3 regions of the Pseudomonas sp. CGJS7 genome follow, and region 2 is predicted to be linked to each of the others. Evidence: riboswitches for the same ligand, from Rfam matches in the RefSeq annotation. Region 2 holds a riboswitch; each other region holds the start of a gene.
What was found. A riboswitch is a leader RNA that binds a small molecule or an ion and turns the genes downstream of it on or off. The one in region 2 is predicted to bind cobalamin.

Region 1 (4,199 bases), on a different contig from region 2:
GGCGTACACGCTGGCGCCGAACGACAAGGCGCTGGCGCCGCCGAGCTCGAAGCGGCGATCCAGATCGACCCGCGCGCTCTGGCGCGCGCGGCGCGGCAGGAAGTTGTCGTTGCTGGCGCCGCGGCTGTCGTTGCGCGGGTCCAGCCAGGTCGCGCTGGCGCGCAGATCCCACTGCGCCAAGCGCGTATCCAACACCGCTTCCACGCCGCGGATGCGCGCGCGGTCGACATTGCCCGGCAGGCCGCGCGAGGCGTCGTAAGCGATCATGTCGTCGATCCGGGTCTGATACGCATTGATCGACCACACTTGCTTGCGCTGCTCGCCGAAGGTGCCGCGCAGGCCGAGTTCGAAACTGCGCGAGGTTTCCGGCGACAGATCCGGATTGCCGTAACCGGGGTAATACAGCTCATTGAAGGTCGGCGCCTTGAATCCGCTGCCGTAGCTGGCGGTCAGGCGCAGCGCCTGGGTGAAGTCCCAGCCCCACAGCACGCTGCCGGTGGTCTTGCCGCCGAACTGGCTGTCGTCGTCGCGGCGCGCGCTGAGCTGCAAGGATTGCGCGCCGAAATCGGCCTGCCACTGGCCGAACGCGCCGCGCAGGATGCGGCGGTCGCGGGCATAGCGGGTGTTGCTTTCGACCTCATCGCGCTGCCAATCGAAGCCGGCGGTCAGCAGATTGCGGCCGAAGCCGATATCCGCCTGCACCGATCCCAACTGGCGCCGGGTGTCGAAGGTGCTGGAGTACTTGCCGTCCTTGTAGTTGTCGCTGAGATCCTCGCTGCGGCCGGCGCTGGCGCTCAGCGCAACCCGCTCGCTGGGGCGGTAACGCAGCTTGGCGCCGAGCACTTGCTGGACGGTGTCGGCCTGGTTGTTCTGGCTGCCGTCGTAAAGGTTGTTGCCCTCGGCGCGGAACGCGCGCGCTTCGGCGTCCCATTGTTCGTTGAAGTTATAGCCGCCTTGCGCGGTCAACGAGCTGTTGCGGTAACCGTCGCGATCGGGCGAGTTGGTGAAGCAACCCGCGCCGCCCGGCGAAGGCTTGCCGCGGCAGGCGTTGATGCCGTCGGTGTCCTCGTGCGCGGCGTTGATCGAATACCAGCCGCGCTCGCCCTTGCCGGCGACGCCGGCCGAGGCGCGGTGGGTCTGGTTGCTGCCCAGGGCGACGCTGAAATTCGGCGCGAACGGGCCTCGCGGACGCCGGGTGAAAATCTGGATCACCCCGCCGATGGCTTCGGAACCGTACAGGCTGGAGAACGGGCCGCGCACGATTTCCACCCGCTCGATCTGTTCGACCGGAATGTCCTGCAACGACGCGCCGCCGCTGGTGGCCGAGCCGACCTTGATGCCGTCGATCAACACCAGCACGTGATCGGATTCGGTGCCGCGCAAGAACAGCGAGGTCGATTTGCCCGGGCCGCCGTTGTTGGCCAACGACGCGCCCGGCGTGCCGCGCAGCAGGTCCGGCAGCGAGGCCGGCTGCAAGCGCTCGATTTCGGCGCGGTCGATGACCGTGACCGCGGCCAGGGTGGCGTCCTGGGTTTTGGCGGTGCGGGTGGCGGTGACCACGACCTGGTCGAGATCGACCGCGGCCGGCGCGGCGTGCGCGGCGAACAGGGCGGAGGTCAACGCCGCGCACAAACCCACGCGCGGCAACAAGCCCGCGCCGGCGGCGCGGAAACGGACGGAAGCAACAGACGCAATCACTGGCAGATCTCCAAGGCCGCGCCTCACCCGCGCGGTCCAGACAGGGTCGGGACAAACGGAGAGCGGCCGGGGAGCACACGCAAGCGCGCGACGCCCGAGAACCAGGCCCTCCGCCTGTCGGTTCGCGCTCCGGGCCGGTCTCCGGGCTCGCGAGCGGAATCCGCAGGTCCGATCTGCCGGACCCGATTCCCGTACCGCGCCTTCCCGTGCCTGAGCACAGTGGCCGTTGCGGTGCGTTGACTCGCCTACCGTTGCGGGGGCAGCTCCGGCATGAGCGGACTGGCAGAGCCAGGACGCAACCGGATTCCCGTTTCAATCGCCGGACTGTGTCGGCGATCACCTTGAGCGCGGGCATCTTAACAGCGCCCACCCTTGCCGACGCCAGGGTATGGGGTGGGGTCGCGACGCACGCAGCGGCCACGCGCCTGGATGAGCGGGCGCATTTCGGACGTGTCCGATTCATTCGCCCGTCGCGATCGTCGAGGATGCCCGGCAATCGCCGACGCAGTCGCGGCGAGCGCATCGGGATGCCCGCCGGGTTCGGCACCTCCTCCACCACCCCCACTTCCGGACGCCGGGTTCGTAGTCGATGCGACCCGGCGTTTTTTTCGGTGTCCCCGCTGGGCCGCGCCCGCGAACCGTCGCGCCCGCGCAAGCCGCAGGCCACTGCGCGGCCTCGCGCAAAGCCAAAAACGTGGCGCCTACCACTTTTTGATTACTTGCGCTAAGCCAACCTTGGCCGTTTTATTGACCCACTTGTTATAACCGTGTTAAACCCGGATGACATCGCTGTCAGTCCCTCACCTGGAGTCTTCATGCACGCTCGCCGCAAGCTCGCCGGACCCCGTCACCCGCTGGCCCTGGGCCTGCTGATCGCCCTCGCCGCCCCGGCCGCCTTCGCCCAGGAGGCGTCCAGCGCCCCGCAGCGCGAAGCGACGACCCTGGATCAAGTCATCGTCACCGGCACCCGGGTCAGCGACCGCACCGTCGCCGAGTCGACCGCACCGATCGACATCATCACTCCCGAAACCCTGGAAGCCACCGGCACGGTCGAGCTGGCCACCGCCTTGTCGCGCGCCCTGCCCTCGTTGAACTTCCCGCGCCCGGCGATCACCGACGGCACCGACGCGGTGCGCCCGGCGCAATTGCGCGGTCTCGCGCCGGATCAGGTGTTGGTGCTGGTCAACGGCAAGCGCCGCCACACCACCGCGCTGATCAACCTCAACGGCAGCCAGGGCCGCGGCTCCTCGCCGGTCGATCTCAACGCGATTCCGATCGCCTCGATCGAGCGGGTGGAAGTGCTGCGCGACGGCGCTTCGGCGCAATACGGCTCCGACGCGATCGCCGGCGTGGTCAACGTGGTGCTCAAGGGCAGCGATTCGGGCGGCAGCATCGCCGCGCGTTACGGCCAGTACAGCGCCGGCGACGGCAAGCAGTACCAGCTCTCCGCCGACGCCGGCCTCAAGCTCGGCGAAAACGGCAAGCTGCATCTGGCCGCGCAAGGCGGGCATCAGGATCAGACCAACCGCGCGCGGCCGTTCCAGGGCGTGGTCGAACAGCGCTACGGCGATCCCGAAATCGACAGCGGCGCGATCTCCTACAACGGCGAGTACAAGGCCGCCGATTACCTGACCTTCTATTCCTTCGGCAGCTACAGCAAGCGCGACGTGCTCTCCAACGGTTACTTCCGCTTCGCCGCCGACCCGCGCAACATCCCCTCGATCTATCCCAACGGCTTCCTGCCGCAGATCCACAACATCAGCAAGGACCGCGCCGCGGTGATCGGCCTGCGCAGCGAAACCGCCGGCGGCACCCAGATCGATTTCAGCTACAACTACGGCCACAACGGCCTGACCTTCGATATCGAAAACACCCTCAACCGCAGCCTGGGCCCGAGCTCGCCGACCCAGTTCTACGCCGGCGCGCTGGAAGTGACCCAACACGTGTTGAACCTGGACTTCACCCGCCCGGTGGATTTCGGCTGGCAGTACCCGGTGACCTTCGCCTGGGGCGCGGAGTGGCGCGGCGAGGAGTTCAGCCAGCGCGCCGGCGAACCGCTGTCCTACGCCAACGGCGGGGTGCCGGCGTCCAACGGCCAGATCATTCCCGGCGCGCAGGTGTTCTCCGGTTTCCGCGCCAGCGACGCCGGCGATTACGACCGCCACAGCTACTCGCTGTACATCGACGCCGAAGCCGACTTCAGCGACAAGTTCTCCGCCGGCCTGGCCGCGCGCTACGAGAGCTACAGCGATTTCGGCGACACCACCTCGGGCAAGCTGTCGGCGCGTTACGCCTTCACCGACAAGGTCGCGCTGCGCGCCACCGCCTCGACCGGCTTCCGCGCGCCGTCGCTGCAGCAGCAGTTCTTCCAGTCGATCGCCACCAACTTCATCAGCGGCATTCCGTATGAGATCGGCACCTTCCGCGTCGACAATCCGGCCGCGGTGGCGTTGGGTTCGGAAGCGCTGAAGGCTGAGGAATCGACCAACTACAGCCTGGGC
Region 2 (4,199 bases):
ACCCGGCAGATACAGGCTGTCTACCGCCGGCAGTTCGTGGTCGTGCAGCGGCGAGAAGAACACCAGCTGGGCACCTTGGTTGCGCAACAGGTCGAGGTTAGCGCCATAGATGAAGGCGAACGCCTCGTCCCGCGCCACGCCAATGCGCACACCGGCCAGCGAGGCAACGCTGGCTTGCGGTTCCGGCTCGGCAAAGCTGACTGGCGGCGGCAACGCCGCATCGCAACTGGCGCCCAGCGCTTCGGCGGCAGCGTCGAGGCGGGTGTCCAGGTCATTCAGCTCGCTGGCCTGCACCAGGCCCAGGTGGCGGCTGGGCAGCTCGATGCCGCGCTCGCGGGACAAGCCGCCATACCAGCGCAAGCCCTCGGTCAGGCTGCCTTCGAGCAGTTGCGCATGACGCAGGCTGCCTACCCGATTGGCCAGCACGCCGGCGAACGGCAGATCGGCCTGGTACCGCGCCAGGCCCAGGGCCAGGGCGCCGAAGGTCTGGGCCATGGCTGTGCCGTCGATCACCGCCAGCACCGGCACGCCAAAGTGGCGCGCCAGGTCGGCGCTTGACGGGGTACCGTCGAACAGCCCCATCACCCCTTCGATGAGGATCAGGTCAGCCTCGCCAGCAGCTTCCCACAGCAGACGACGGCTTTCCTCGGCACCGATCATCCACAGATCCAGCTGATACACCGGCGCGCCACTGGCCCGTTCGAGAATCATCGGGTCAAGAAAGTCGGGCCCGCATTTGAACACCCGCACCTTGCGCCCGAGGTTGCGGTGCAGGCGGGCCAGCGCAGCAGTGACGGTAGTCTTGCCCTGGCCAGAGGCCGGCGCCGCGATCAACACGGCGGGGCAGTGCCGCGATCGACTCACAGTTCGACGCCTTTCTGTGCGCGGATACCGGCCTGGAAGGCGTGCTTGAGCATGCCCATTTCGGTCACGGTGTCGGCCAGTTCGATCATCTCGGGCTTCGCAGCGCGGCCAGTGACAATCACATGCTGCATGGGCGGGCGGGCCTGAATGTCGGACAGTACCTGGTCCAGGTCGAGGTAACCATGTTTGAGGGCGATGTTGAGCTCGTCCAGCACCACGAACTGTACACCCGGGTCCTGCAGCAACTGGCGCGACACCGCCCAGGCGGCTTGCGCAGCGGCGATGTCACGCTGGCGGTCCTGGGTTTCCCAGGTAAAGCCCTCGCCCATCACGTGGTAGCGCACCTGTTCGGGGAAGCGACGGAAGAACAGCTCCTCGCCGGTGCTGTTGCGGCCCTTGATGAACTGCACCACACCGCATTGCATGCCGTGGCCCAAGGCGCGCGCGAGCATGCCGAAGGCCGAACTGCTCTTGCCCTTGCCATTGCCGGTCAGCACCAGCAGCAGGCCACATTCGTTAGGGGAATTGGCGATGCGTTCGTCGATGACCGCCTTCTTGCGCTGCATGCGCGCCAGGTGGCGTTCGTCGCGTTCGGTGGAATCGCTCATCAGGGTTCTCCGCTGGCTGGCACCACAGCAATGCGCGGCGACAGGTAATAGGCAGGCAAACGGAGAACGCGCAGAGGCCATGGCTGGGCGCCACGGTGCACCGCGCATCACCCTCCGTGATGCCGTTGGCAGTATCAGGCCGGTCTCCGGGCTTGTGAGTGGGCCTTGGCCCTGGCCTGCGCGCCTTCCCGGATGCTGGCACCCAGTGGCCCTGCGCGGCCTTTTACTCATCCACCGTTGCGGGGGCAGCGCCGGAATCGCGCCATGCTGGCGCCCACCGGCTTCCCAGTTTCACCCTGCCCAGTCGGGGCTGGCAGGGCACCTGAAACACGCCGCGAAGGTTAGAGGGTTGCACCGGGAGCGTCAATCGAAGCGGGTGGTCTGGCGGGTGAGCAAAACACCTTGAATCCAGGCAGCCGGTATCGGCCCCAAGCTCGAGGGGGCCGCTAAACAGGCATGGATATCAAGGGTTCTGTGCCAGATGCCCTTGCGGAATCACCCGCTTGGCCTGCAGGTAGGCCTTGGCCCAGTAGCTGTTTGACAGGTAGTCCAGGCGCACGGTGCCACCGGTGGAAGGTGCATGTACGAAGCGGCCGTCCCCGACATAGATGCCGGCATGGCTGACCTGCGAGCCGCCACTGGTGGCGAAGAACACCAGGTCACCAGACTGCAGCGAACTGACATCCACCGTCGGTGCGCGCATGACAATCATCTCTCGCGTCGAGCGCGGCAGGCTGATGCCAGCAGCATCACGGTACACATACTTGATCAGGCCGCTGCAGTCGAAGCCGGAGTCCGGGGTATTGCCCCCCCAACGATAGGGCGTGCCTACCAGACCAATGGCGCGAATCAGCACGTCATCGGCAATCGGTGAAGGACTGGGCTGGCTATAGGTAACCTGCGGCTGTACCACAGGGGCCGGCGCAGGCGCACGGCTGGAGCATGCAGCCAGCAAGGCTGCCAAGGAGAGAAATGCGAAGCGCGCCATCTTTACCATGGCCAGAACATCCTGTCTGAGACCGCTGCGCTGCAGCCGAAAAGAGTTGAGAGTTTAGATTAGACGCTTTCTGTAAATGCGCACGGCGGCGAGCTTTTTTTCAAAGCATCACCGCCGCGGCAGGGTACATCATTTTGATATCAGTTGCGCGCGATGTTGGTCGGCGCCATGGCCAAGGCGCGCTTGGCTTCAATGAAGGTCTTGCTCCAGTAGCGATCACCGAGGCTGTCGATGCGCACACCGCCACTGCGACGGCTGCTGGAGTGGATGAACTGGTTGTCACCCAGGTAGATGCCGGCATGGCTTACCCGGCCGCGGCCATTGGTGCTGAAGAACAGCAAGTCACCTGGCTTGAGCTTGTTGCGGGCCACTTTCGGCGCATCAACGTTGATCATTTCACGCGTGGAGCGCGGCAGCGTCATGCCCGCCTCTTCGCGGAACAGGTAACCGATGAAGCCACTGCAGTCGAAGCCGGACTTTTCCGAGGTACCACCAAAGCGGTAGCGGGTGCCGATCAAGGACATGCCGCGCTCGAGAATGCTGTCAGCCAGAACCGGCAATTGGTAAGGCTTGCCGCCGGAGAAAGACGCCAGGTCATCTTCGGTGGCCAGCTCTTCCGGCTCGCCGAATACCGACGAGGAAGAGGCCTTGGCCTTGATAGCCGATTGTGCAGTGATCGGGGTGTGATCCTGGGGCTGAGATACCGGGCCTTGGGCCGCGCAGCCAAAAAGCAGGGTCACGAGTGCGAGTGGCACGAGGGGTGCGAAGCGCTTCAGCATGGGCACGACCGTGTCTGTAATCCTTTAGAAGGGTGAAACTATGCCCTCTATCATGGCCATTTGCAAATTTTATCGAAAAAGATGTGACTTTTTTGTTTTACCGCTCTGGCCCAGGGTTTTCAGGGGGTTACCAGCCGAGGGTTTCCTTGAGAAACGGAATGGTGAGCTTGCGTTGTGCCTGCAGCGACGCCTGATCGAGGCGCTCGAGCAAGTCGAACAACGCGCTCATGCTCCGCGCGCCACGGGTGAGGATGAAATGGCCGACTTCGTCGGTCAGGTGCAGGCCACGGCGCGAAGCTCGCAGCTGCAAGGCGCGCAGCTTGTCTTCGTCGGACAGGCCGCGCATCTGGAACACCAGGGCCAGGGTCAATCGCGACTTCAGGTCCGGCAGCTTGATCGGCAGCTCACGCGGTGATGCCGAGGCAGCCAGCAGCAAGCGTCGGCCGCTGTCGCGCAGGCGGTTGAACAAGTGGAACATGGCCTCTTCCCAATCCGCCTTGCCGGCGATCACATGCAGATCGTCGATGCACACCAGTTCGTACTGGGCCAGGTAGTCGAGCAGTTCCACGCCACGGTCGAGCAACTGCGCCAGCGGCAGGTAGACAGCGGGCTCGCCACGTTGCTGGAAGCGATGGGTGGCGGCCTGCAGCAGGTGGGAACGGCCAACACCCTGCTTGCCCCACAGGTAGATAAGGCTCTCGGTCCAGCCGGCGTCGGCTTCGCATAGCCGCTCGACGTAACCCAATGCCGCAGCATTGGCGCCCGGATAGTAGTTGATGAAGGTGGCGTCATCGCGCAGGCGCACACCCAGGGGCAACTGGATCGGTGGTTTCATGCTCGCGGGCGGTCGACGGGACCGCTGGGGGCCTTTGGTGAACAATCTGCAAAGTCTATACCCGCAACGCGGGGCGCACAATCTCGACTGCAGATAGGGCAAGCAAAATCAACAAG
Region 3 (4,199 bases), on a different contig from region 2:
ATTCGCCCGCCTGCGCGATCGCCTCGCGCGGAAACACGCTGTTGGCGTCCCAATGCGCCGCGTGCGGCGCCAACTGCGCCAAGGCGAAATCGCGCGCGGCCTCGCGGAACGCCGCCTGTTCTTCGCTCAGCCCGGTCGGCAACGCCGCCGCGACCTGCCAGTCCATGACGGCGGCCATCACTTCAGGCTGATCGTGGTGTTGACGCCCTGGCCCGAGGTTTCATCGTCGAACCAACGCGCGGTGACGGTCTTGGTCTGGGTGTAGAACATCACCGCCTGCTTGCCGTATGGACCCAGGTCACCGAGCTTGGACGCGCGCGAACCGGTGAACGAGAACAGCGGCACCGGCACCGGAATCGGCACGTTGATGCCGACCTGGCCCACGTCGATGTCTTCCTGGAACTTGCGCGCGGCCGCGCCGGATTGGGTGAAGATCGCGGTGCCGTTGCCGTTGGGGTTGGCGTTGATCAGCGCGATCGCCTGTTCCAGCGTGTCCACGCCGAGAATCACCAGCACCGGCCCGAAGATTTCTTCCTGGTAGATGCGCATGCCGGGTTCGACCGCGGAGAAGATCGTCGGCCCGATGAAGTTGCCCTGCGCGTAACCGGGCACGTCCGGCTTGCGGCCGTCGAGTTCCAGCACCGCGCCCTGCTCCACGCCCGAGGCGATCAGCGCTTCGACGCGTTCGCGCGCGGCGCAGGAAATCACCGGCCCGACGTCGGTGCCCGGCTCGGTGCCGGCGTTGACCTTGAGCGTGCGCGCCTTGGCCACCAACTCGGGAATCCAGCCGCGCGCCTCGCCCACCAACACCGCGGTGGACGCGGCCATGCAGCGCTGTCCGGCCGCGCCGAACGCGGCGCCGGCCATCGCGTTGAGGGTTTGTTCCTTGTTCGCGTCGGGCAATACCACGGCGTGGTTCTTCGCGCCCATCATGCATTGCACGCGCTTGCCGGCCAGCGTTGCGCGCTGGTAGACGTGGGTGCCGACCTTGGTCGAGCCGACGAAGGACACCGCCTGAATGGTGGGGTGATCGCAGATCGCATTGACCACGTCTTCGCCGCCGTGCACGACGTTGAGCACGCCCTTGGGCACGCCGGCCTGCAACGCCAGCTCGACCAGACGCATGGTCACCAGCGGGTCTTGTTCGGACGGCTTGAGCACGAAGGTGTTGCCGGTGGCGATGGCCATCGGGAACATCCACAGCGGGATCATCGCCGGGAAATTGAACGGGGTGATGCCGGCGCACACGCCCAGCGGCTGCAGCAGCGTGTAGGTGTCGACGCCGCCGGCGACGTTGTTGGCCAACTCGCCCAACTGCAGGTTGCCGATCGCCGCGGCGTGCTCGACCACTTCCAGGCCGCGGAACACATCGCCTTCGGCATCGGGCAAGGTCTTGCCCTGCTCGGCGGTGAGGATCGCGGCGAGCTCGCTCATGTGCTCGCGGATCAACTGCTGATACTTGAGGAAGATCCGCGCGCGCGCGCCGATCGGGGTCTTGCGCCAGGTCTTGAAGGCGCGCGCGGCGGACTCGACCGCGGCGTTGACCTCATCGGCAGTTGCCATCGGCACGCGCGCCAGCACCGCCTGGGTCGCCGGATTGACGACTTCGCGCCATTGCGTGGTGGTGGATTCGACGAACTCGCCGTCGATCAAAAGCTTGACCGTCGCGACGTCGGTCGCAACGCGATGCATCTCGTTCATGGTCGGTCTCCGTATCGCACACCCGCGAAAGCGGATGCCGCGGAGAGATCAGACAAGACGACACGAAGGCGAACGGACGCCGCATCGCATCAGCTCGTCCGGTTGCCCGCCGCAACACCCGAGAAGGACATCTCCCGATGTCCGCCACGGGCCGGTCTCCGGGCTTGCGAGCGATGCCGTGGCATCACCCCGACTCCTTCCCGCGCGAGCGCAGTGGTTTACGTCGGGTGTTCTCGCCTACCGTTGCGGGGGCAGCGCCGGAATAGGACGGTTAGGTCCGCACCGGCTTCCCGTTTCACCCTGCTCGCCGGTATGGACCGACGGCAAGGCACCTGTGGCGGGCGGAGTGTAGTGCTTGGCGATGGTCGCGGACAAGCGGCAGCGCGGCGGCGCGCATTCAGTTCGGCGGAATCGGCGCCGCATGCGCGGGCGCATGGCGCGCGCGGTGCCACGATGCGCATGCGGTGCGCAACCGTGAATCGCGTTGTTGGCGATGCGAAGCCGCTGCGGCGTGATGCTGTTTGTCACACATATCACCGCTCGATCGGTGCGGCTGGCAGCGGAGAATCGGACGCGATCGTCGACGTGGATCCGAATGCGATCGCGCGATCGATACAAAGACTTGCCGACTGACCCACTGACTCGACAGCGCGCAGTCGGCCGGTTCGCAACGCATCGCAACGATTGAATCGTTACCCCGCATGCCGATCGCGTTCGGGCGCATCGAATCGCCGACACCGCGAATTGTCGCTGCATGCATATTGCGTGTGACGACCGCATCAAACGATAATGATTCCCATCTTCCTTTGCAAATCGCCTGCGCCCCCATGCCCTCCTCCCGCACTGCCGCGCACCCGCGGCGTTTGGTTACGCCTGCGCGTCGCACTCTGTTTTCGGCCCTTACCTTGCTGCTTTCGCTCGGCGCCACCAGCGCGCAGGCCGAAGACGCCGCCGATGCGGACCAGGTCAAGAACCTGCAGCAGGTCCAAGTCACCGCCGAATCGCTGGACTCGTACGCGGCGCCGGCCACGGTCTCGGCCACGCGCATGGTGCTGACGCAACGCGAGACCCCGCAGTCGGTCACCGTGATCACCCGCCAGCAAATCGAAGACTTCGGCTACGTCACCATCGCCGACGTGTTGCAGAACACCACCGGCATCTTCGTCAACAATCTCTCCAGCCTGGAACGCCCGAGTTTTATGGCGCGCGGCCTGGACGTGAACAACATCCAGGTCGACGGCGTGCAGCAATTCCCCGGCGGCCGCCGTCCCGACGTCGGCGGCGATTCGGTGGCCTACGAACGGGTCGAACTGGTCCGCGGCGCCAATGGCCTGATGACCGGCACCGGCGAACCTTCGGCCACGGTCAACATGATCCGCAAGCGCGCGACCCGCCGCCATGAGGCCTACGTCAACGCAAGCGTGGGCCGCTGGAACAATTACCGGATCGAAGGCGACGTGTCTGGCCCGCTGCTCGCCGACGGCCGCGTGCGCGGCCGCGTCGCCGCCGCTTACACCGATCGCGAGTCGTTCATCGACTACTACAGCACCGAGAAAAAAACCCTCTACGGCACGCTGGAAGCCGACTTGAGCGACAACACCCTGCTGCGGATCGGCCTGGAAACCACCAGCACCGATCAGGGCGGCGTGATCAACACCAACAACGTCTCGTACTGGTACAGCGACGGCAGCCGGATCAATCCGCCGCGCTCGTTCAGCACCGCGGCCAAATCGAGCGCGTGGCCGCTGGAGGAGCGCACCTATTTCGCCGGGCTCGACCACAGCTTCGCCAACGGCTGGCATCTCAGCGCGATCGCCACCCACAACACCATCGACATGCAAGGCGGCCAGCTGTATTTCATGATGCCGTGGGATTACCCGGACCGCGACGGCGGCGGCCCCTACACCGACAGTGCGGTGATCTCGTGGTCGGCCGACAAACAGAACACCTTCGACGCGTTCGCCGAAGGCCCGTTCCGCCTGTTCGGACGGGAGCATCAACTGGTGTTCGGCTACAACAGCTTCTCGCGCACGCGCACCACGCTCGGCACCGACTTCGATCCGGCGACGCGGCCGCTGCGCGGCGAGGAAGTGGTGCTCGATGCCTACAACCTGTGGACCTGGCGCGGCCAAGCGCCGCGTTACACCGCCTACCGCACCGGCCATCGCGACAATGCGGTGCATACCGATCAAGGCGGCGGCTATCTCGCCGTGCGGCTCAACCTCGCCGATCCGCTGAAACTGCTGCTGGGTGCGCGGGTCAGCAATTGGAAGACCTGGACGCGCAATTTCGACCGCGCTACCGGCGCCTTCAGCGGCATCAGCGACGGCTACCGCGTCGACGACGAAATCACCCCGTACGCCGGCCTCGTCTACGACCTGAATTCGACCTACTCGCTGTACGCCAGCTACGCCGACGTATTCCTCCCGCAGGAGCAATACGATCGCAACGACCGCATGATCGAACCGATGATCGGCAAGAACTACGAGATCGGCGCC

Region 1: it holds a riboswitch for cobalamin, as region 2 does, so the genes downstream of both, btuB (TonB-dependent vitamin B12 receptor) here and cobO (cob(I)yrinic acid a,c-diamide adenosyltransferase) in region 2, are expected to answer to the same signal.
Region 3: it holds a riboswitch for cobalamin, as region 2 does, so the genes downstream of both, V7787_RS24940 (CoA-acylating methylmalonate-semialdehyde dehydrogenase) here and cobO (cob(I)yrinic acid a,c-diamide adenosyltransferase) in region 2, are expected to answer to the same signal.

Annotation. Positions count from the first base shown of each region.
Region 1 covers NZ_JBAMDI010000083.1:2,913-7,111, reverse strand. The annotation lists gene btuB (TonB-dependent vitamin B12 receptor) at 1-1,698, opposite strand, end outside; cobalamin riboswitch at 1,814-2,057, opposite strand; gene V7787_RS35050 (TonB-dependent receptor plug domain-containing protein) at 2,514-4,199, shown strand, end outside.
Region 2 covers NZ_JBAMDI010000007.1:141,938-146,136, forward strand. The annotation lists gene V7787_RS07055 (cobyrinate a,c-diamide synthase) at 1-864, opposite strand, end outside; gene cobO (cob(I)yrinic acid a,c-diamide adenosyltransferase) at 861-1,472, opposite strand; cobalamin riboswitch at 1,593-1,813, opposite strand; gene V7787_RS07065 (C40 family peptidase) at 1,936-2,469, opposite strand; gene V7787_RS07070 (C40 family peptidase) at 2,610-3,248, opposite strand; gene hda (DnaA regulatory inactivator Hda) at 3,376-4,083, opposite strand.
Region 3 covers NZ_JBAMDI010000045.1:12,057-16,255, reverse strand. The annotation lists gene V7787_RS24945 (acyl-CoA dehydrogenase family protein) at 1-142, opposite strand, end outside; gene V7787_RS24940 (CoA-acylating methylmalonate-semialdehyde dehydrogenase) at 178-1,692, opposite strand; cobalamin riboswitch at 1,834-2,038, opposite strand; gene V7787_RS24935 (TonB-dependent siderophore receptor) at 2,607-4,199, shown strand, end outside.